DNA from 2 places in the Oceanobacillus sp. B139/18 genome. Region 2 is predicted to be linked to the other one. Evidence: predicted binding sites of a transcription regulator. Region 2 holds the regulator's gene; the other holds the start of a gene.

Region 1 (3,421 bases), on a different contig from region 2:
CAAAGAAGCCGAAAAAATTACTACGTTTTTAAGTGTCATTGGAGCACATCAAGCATTATTAAAATTTGAAGATGTACGCATTGTCCGTGATATGCGTAATTCTGTCAATAGACTGGTGAATTGTGAAACCGCGAACTTAAATAAAACCATCGGCGCAGCATTCCGTCAAATTGAAAACATTAAATTGATTGAACGGACAGTTGGATTGGATCAGCTGCCGGAAAAATTACAGGAAATAGCTAAGCTCCGTATTCAATATGAAGAAGTTTCCTTAAAAGAATTAGGGGAACTTGTTACCAGCGGGACGATTTCTAAATCAGGCGTGAATCATCGTTTGAAAAAAATTGATGAATTTGCAGAGAAAATCAAACGTGGTGAACTGCAGCTTGGTAATTAATGCTAGTATCCGAAGAATATGATATAATGCAGTAAATATCATGGAACATCGCCGAAAGAAAGACGCAGAATTTTTTCTGCTTCCTAAAAAAATGGAGGCGTTTACTTAAGACAGGAGAGTGAATTTATTGGTTGAGAAAACAGTGAAAATCGAATTAGATTCAGGACTACAAGCGAGGCCAGCTGCCTATTTTGTACAAGAGGCCAATCGATTTGATTCACACATATTTTTAGAGAATGATCATAAAAAGGTTAATGCCAAAAGCATTATGGGATTAATGAGCCTGGCTCTGACAAAAGGAGAAGAAATCAAGCTTATTATCGAAGGAGAAGATGAAGAAGAGGCGCTGGAATATTTAACAAGCCTTGTACGTGAAAAAGTTTAAAGCTATCCGTATAACGAACTTTGCTTTATTTAACAGATAAACAAAGCACCAAATAGTAAAACCTCAGCTAAAAAAGTCCTTCTTAAAGGCGAGTTACATTGCTCAATTTTAAGGGGGCTTTTATTTATATAGCATTATATAATTTCTGGTGCACCTATAAGTATTACAATTTGACTGCTTCAAATATAAATAAACTTAATTTTCTGTTATTAAAAAGTGACTTCATTTCCATAGAAACAGGAGTTGACCGTATCTTGGATAAATCCCTATCTAAATAATAGAAGGTGAAGTGTAAAGCGCCGCTGCGGCGGACTATTTTGCTTTCCATTCTTCATGGTAACTTGTTGAATCTTCGCAAAAGTTATGTTAGGTTGAGAGACAAATCATTATATAAAGGGAGTGCCTGTGATGAAAAAGAGAATGAAATTAGGGTTAGCAGCCTTAACGTTAGGATTATCCGCTATTTCAACCTCAGGAGTTCAAGCAGCCTCGACAGATTATGGAAATGGTGTTCATTGCGATGAAAAAACTTGTTCAGTAAACTGGAGCGAAACATTTCAACAATCAACAGATAGAGCGATAGAAAGCTGGGCAACGGGACTGACATCAGCGCCTGCTAAAGCTAAATCTGCTATTGAGTCCAACTATAAATCAAGTAATGATTCTAACCGGCCAGAGTCAGGTACGACAACTGGCAGTCCCTCTTTTTAATTAGGCAAGGGGTATCACGGTATCACATATAGGAAAATAGAGTATTCATTCGCAACCGAGTGGAAAAGCCTGGCGGTGTTTGAGGAAAGATAGCACCAAACTTCTGGAAGACAGAAAAAAAGACAAGGGAAGCAAACATCTTTATCCCTTGTCTTTTTATTAACTTTATCTAGCGCGCCCAGAGGGATTCGAACCCCCGGCAAACCTGGTACCGGAAACCAGTGCTCTATCCAGCTGAGCTATGGGCGCATCTCATTGAATTAAAAACACAATCTTAATTATACATAGGAAGTTCCTTTGAGACAAGTCCTTTTTATATAATTTAGATGAAAAATTATTTTATGCGTCTTTCAATAAGTTTAAATGGTTCATGTTTAACAAACATAAAATCGGGAAGGATGGTTAAAGTAGAAATTTGGTGAAACTTTTTGTTTGACCTTCATTGACCAATGAGCTATCATATAAAGTATAGAAAAAATCATCAGCCATTAACGTTGGCAACTTAAGGAGGATTTTTAAATGAATTTAGTACCTACAGTTATTGAACAAACAAATCGTGGTGAACGCGCATATGATATTTACTCCCGCTTATTAAAAGACCGGATTATTTTACTTGGCAGCGGCATTGATGACAATGTAGCCAACTCTATTGTAGCACAGCTTTTATTCTTAGAAGCAGAAGATCCAGGAAAAGATATCTCTTTATATATTAATTCTCCTGGTGGTTCTATCACAGCTGGTATGGCTATTTTTGATACCATGAACTTTATTAAGTCAGATGTATCTACCATCTGTATCGGTATGGCAGCTTCTATGGGTGCTTTCCTGCTTAATGCCGGAGAGAAAGGCAAACGTTTTGCATTGCCAAACAGTGAGATTATGATTCACCAGCCTTTAGGCGGTACGCAGGGACAGGCAACAGATATTGAGATTCATGCAAATCGAATTATCGAGATTAAAAAACGTATGAACCGCATCATGTCTGAAAATACTGGTCAGCCTTTAGAAGTTATTGAACGTGATACAGAGCGTGATAAATTCATGAGTGCAGAACAGTCTAAAGAATATGGCATCATAGATGATATCTTTGAGCGCAAAGCGTAAACATTAATAAATCATGAAATCGAAAAAAACAGGCTAGGGTGACCTTAGCCTGTTTTTTACGTGCAATTTCTTGTTTTTAAGCGTAAAGCTCCCATGCTAATTTTAAGGAATCGGCAATATAATCTGCAATTTCTTCAATTTCTTGATTATCTGTCACTACACGGGAGTGATGCTGTCCATAAATTGGCTGCCTATCATCAAAAAGCTGTTTGATTTCCTCCATATTCTTCCCCTGTAGAACGGGGCGGCTGTCAATCAGCAGGCTGATTCGATCCTTCCAGCTGTCCCAAGACAGGTCGAGAAAGAATATTGTAGTGGTTGCGAGACAGACATCCTGTACTTCTTTTTGAAGAAAAGCGCCGCCGCCTAAAGAGATAACCTTTAATTTCTTATGGCATATTTCAGAAATAATTTCTTTTTCATGTTGACGGAAGACGGCTTCTCCATATTTCGCAAAAATCTCTTTCGGAGGCATTCCGAATCTGCGCTCAATTTCTTCATCGATATCAATAAAATCACGATACAGTTTTTTGGCAACAGCTTGACCAATGGTTGTTTTTCCAACACCCATAAATCCAATTAGTACAATACTTTGTTCCTTTAATGGTATTTCTCTCATATGACATTCCCCCTCGTCATCCAGCACGTTACGATGATTGCTGATGGATTGCTTTTCTTGCCAATTGGTCTGCTCTGCTATTTTCTTTTTCCGGTATCCATTTAATAAATAAGAATGGAAAGTCTGCTGCTTCAGCCTGGATGATTTCAAGCAAAGGAAGAAATTGTTTGTTTTTGGTTCGTCCTTTATCAATCACGTCTGCGGC
Region 2 (3,421 bases):
GCCCTGCGGATATCACGTTCATCTGAACGAAGTGCTTTATTCGCATAGTGCTGCAAGAATCCAGGCTGTGTTAAAACCATCAGTTCATTTAATATATTCTCGGAAATGTTTTCTATTATGCCTAAATCAATTCCCAAACGCAAATTAGAAATACAGGTAGCAGCCTCCTTCGAATCAATGATTCTGCTATTTTTTAACGTGCCATAGGAACGGAAGACACGATCCTCCAAGCTAATCTCAGATTGCTCGTAAATATACTGCCGCGCCATCCGTTCGTGCTCCACAAGCTGATTAACAATACTCTCCAGGTCTTCCACAATATCCTCTTCGGACTTGCCCAGTGTAATCTGATTCGATATTTGAAAAATATTCCCTCTTGCCTCACTGCCTTCACCATATATCCCTCTGACAACCAGTCCCAATTGATTAATTGCAGGAATAAGCCGGTTGATTTGCTTTGTCAGTACAAGCGCAGGCAAATGCATCATAATCGAAGCCCGCATGCCTGTTCCAATATTGGTAGGGCAGCTGGTCAGATAACCTTTTGTTTCATCAAATGCATAGTCGGCTTCTTCCTCCAGCCAATCATCTAAGTAGTACGCTTCCTCTAAAGCTTTTTTCAGCTGAAGTCCAGGATAATACACCTGAATACGCAAATGATCCTCTTCATTTACCATAATGGAGGTCTGCTCCTGTTCGGATAATAACACTGCAGCATAATCACTATGTTTGATTAAATGTGGACTTATTAAGTGTTTTTCCACCAGAACAAGTTTTTCAATCATATTTAATTGCTTCATTGGTATAAAAGTTAGTGAATCCTGCTCCGTATCCTCTTCCTTTATATAATTTTTCTTTATAAATTGCAGTACCTCTTCCAACGCTTCCTTATTACCGGATGTCGGGTACAATTTATCCGCAAAGTTGCGGGCCAGACGGACACGGCTGCTCATTACAATGTCTTTATCCGGACCGTCCTCCAGCATCCACGGGCTAATCGCTTCATTGATAAATGATTCTAATGTCACGTGTTATCACCCGCTTCCTTATCTTGATGATTCGCTTTTTCCAGCTCTCTGATTTTATCGCGCAGAACTGCTGCTTTTTCAAATTCTTCATCTTCAATCAGCTGTTTTAATTCCTCTTTGTGGGAGGATATTAATTGCTTTTGCTGAATATACTTCCCGGCACGCTTTGGAATCCTGCCAGTATGTTTGGTATTCCCAGCATGCACACGCCGTAAAATAGGCTCTACCTTGGAGTCAAAGGACGCATAACAATTTGCACATCCAAATTTCCCTGCTTTTTTAAATTCACTAAAAGTTCTCCCGCAAGAAGAACATTTCAGCTCCTGCGGCTGTTTAGGCTGATTGGAATTTGCTGTCCCTGCAGCGTTCAAAGGTATTCCATCTTTTTGAAAAAGCCCAGATAAAAGGTCATTTAATGAGAATCCTTCCTCCGGATAGGTCAAATAACCTTTTTTCTTTGCACATACTTCACAAAGGCTCACTTTCGTCTCCTGACCGTTTATAATGTGCTTAAAATGCAGGGTAGCCTTTCTTTCATGGCATTCTTGGCATTCCATACGATTCCTCCCCCCTTCAGGTAATTAATCGTTCAGATACTTGAGTGCAGTTAATGCAGATTTAAGAATACGTGCACGCAATTCATCTCTTAGCGGCAATTGAAAAGCTAACGTTGTTCGATCAATACTTGCCAATATCAACTTTGCTTCACGTGCTGTAATCAGCTCCTCCTCTAAAAGCCGATCTAAAATATCTATAGCAGCACGCTGCGGAATCGAATCACCGATTAAATAAATAATCTCATCAATCAATTCCGATTTATCCTGATGCCGTATGCGCATAATACGAATATAGCCGCCACCGCCGCGTTTACTTTCTACGATATACCCTTTCTCAATGGTAAAACGCGTATTAATAACATAATTTATTTGAGAAGGTACACATTGAAACTGATCTGCAATTTCACTCCTTTTAATCTCAATCGCTTGTTGTTCTTCTGACTGTAATACTTTTTTCAAATATTGTTCAATGATATCTGAAATGTTACTCATCCTTCGCACCTCAAATCAAATAATTTATTTGATAAATTATTCCTTTTGACTTTGACTAACTTTGACTATGGTTTTATTATAATAAGAAATTGCCACAGTTGCAAATGGATGATATTTCTATTTTGGACAAACAGGCCAAAAAACAAAACATAATTATAAAAATCTATGAAAATATTTATGTTTTAATTTCGCTTTGTTATATTAACCACTCCCGGAAGCTTCGATATTTCATCAAATAAATAAATTAACTTATTATCCTTTTTCATATTTGTCCATATATGAATTCTGCGCCTGTTACCTTCTAACAGCTTTATCTCAACCTGCTTTATCGTAAAACCGTTCTTTTCCACTGATTTTACAGCTTCATGTATTTCAAATTCCTCTGAAGCAATCAATTCAATAAAATTACTGGTTGTAAACCGAGGGAAAAAATGCTCCATCCGGTTAAAAAATATTAAACTGATAAGGATAATAAGTGTCGTTACAATAGCAACACTATACATGCCGGCTCCAATCACTAATCCTATTCCTGCTACAGCCCATATAGAAGCAGCTGTTGTTAATCCTTTGATGGTTCCTCCATATACAATAATGGTACCAGCCCCAAGAAAACCGATACCGCTAATTACATAAGAAGGGATACGAGCAGGGTCAAATTGAATGTTATCGTATTGATTCATAAATGTAATAAAACCAAAAATCGATAAAATCATCATCAAACAAGAGCCTACTCCTACCAGTATATGCGTACGAAACCCGGCTGAATGATTATTAATTTCTCTCTCAAAACCAATTAAACCGGATAACAGCAAAGCAATAAACAAACGTAACACGATAACTCCGAAATCATCACCGATAAATTGTTCTAACTCCATTCCCTGCACCCCCTTATTGTTTTATATATTTTACAGTTTATTTATATGTATAGGCTATCATTTCATTTTATAAAATAAAACTTTATTCAGCGGGGGTCTTTCCATACCAACTATCATGAAAATTAATTTTAAACTATTTAAATAGAAGTATTCATTGCAATAAGTGTATTTTTACTTTAGCAGTAAATTGATTTATCTTCCAGAAATAAATACCAAAGAAAGGATATTTAAAGATAAACAAGCAAAAACCCATTAGACGAGCCGTATCAGCAATGAAACATTTTTTGACTCTATACTAAGTGTGGCACGTCCTCTTGTTTTCAATCATAGATAGAGTGAAGACAAAAAAATACACTTCATTTGCCACGGTGTTATTTAGGAATAAAAGGTGTCTATGTGAAGCGAAAACGCAGGGAATCAGAGAAGAAAGTCATTTCGTTGCGGGGTTATTCACAAAACGGCGTATGTA

Evidence for each region. Region 2 encodes CtsR, which represses protease genes until heat stress. Its sites were predicted from a motif close to ATGGTCAATAAAGGTCAAACA; they were not measured.
Region 1: the regulator CtsR is predicted to act here: its motif matches at 1,923-1,943, upstream of clpP (ATP-dependent Clp endopeptidase proteolytic subunit ClpP).

Annotation. Positions count from the first base shown of each region.
Region 1 covers NZ_JBVFXI010000003.1:207,068-210,488, reverse strand. Annotated here, with positions in the region: gene whiA (DNA-binding protein WhiA) at 1-397, shown strand, start outside; gene ACZSMY_RS11465 (HPr family phosphocarrier protein) at 525-782, shown strand; gene ACZSMY_RS11460 (leucocin A/sakacin P family class II bacteriocin) at 1,191-1,493, shown strand; tRNA gene ACZSMY_RS11455 (tRNA-Arg) at 1,667-1,742, opposite strand; gene clpP (ATP-dependent Clp endopeptidase proteolytic subunit ClpP) at 2,013-2,597, shown strand; gene ACZSMY_RS11445 (shikimate kinase) at 2,674-3,216, opposite strand; gene ACZSMY_RS11440 (RNase H family protein) at 3,245-3,421, opposite strand, start outside.
Region 2 covers NZ_JBVFXI010000008.1:238-3,658, reverse strand. Annotated here, with positions in the region: gene ACZSMY_RS19425 (protein arginine kinase) at 1-1,028, opposite strand, end outside; gene ACZSMY_RS19420 (UvrB/UvrC motif-containing protein) at 1,025-1,585, opposite strand; gene ACZSMY_RS19415 (CtsR family transcriptional regulator) at 1,610-2,077, opposite strand; gene ACZSMY_RS19410 (MgtC/SapB family protein) at 2,260-2,952, opposite strand.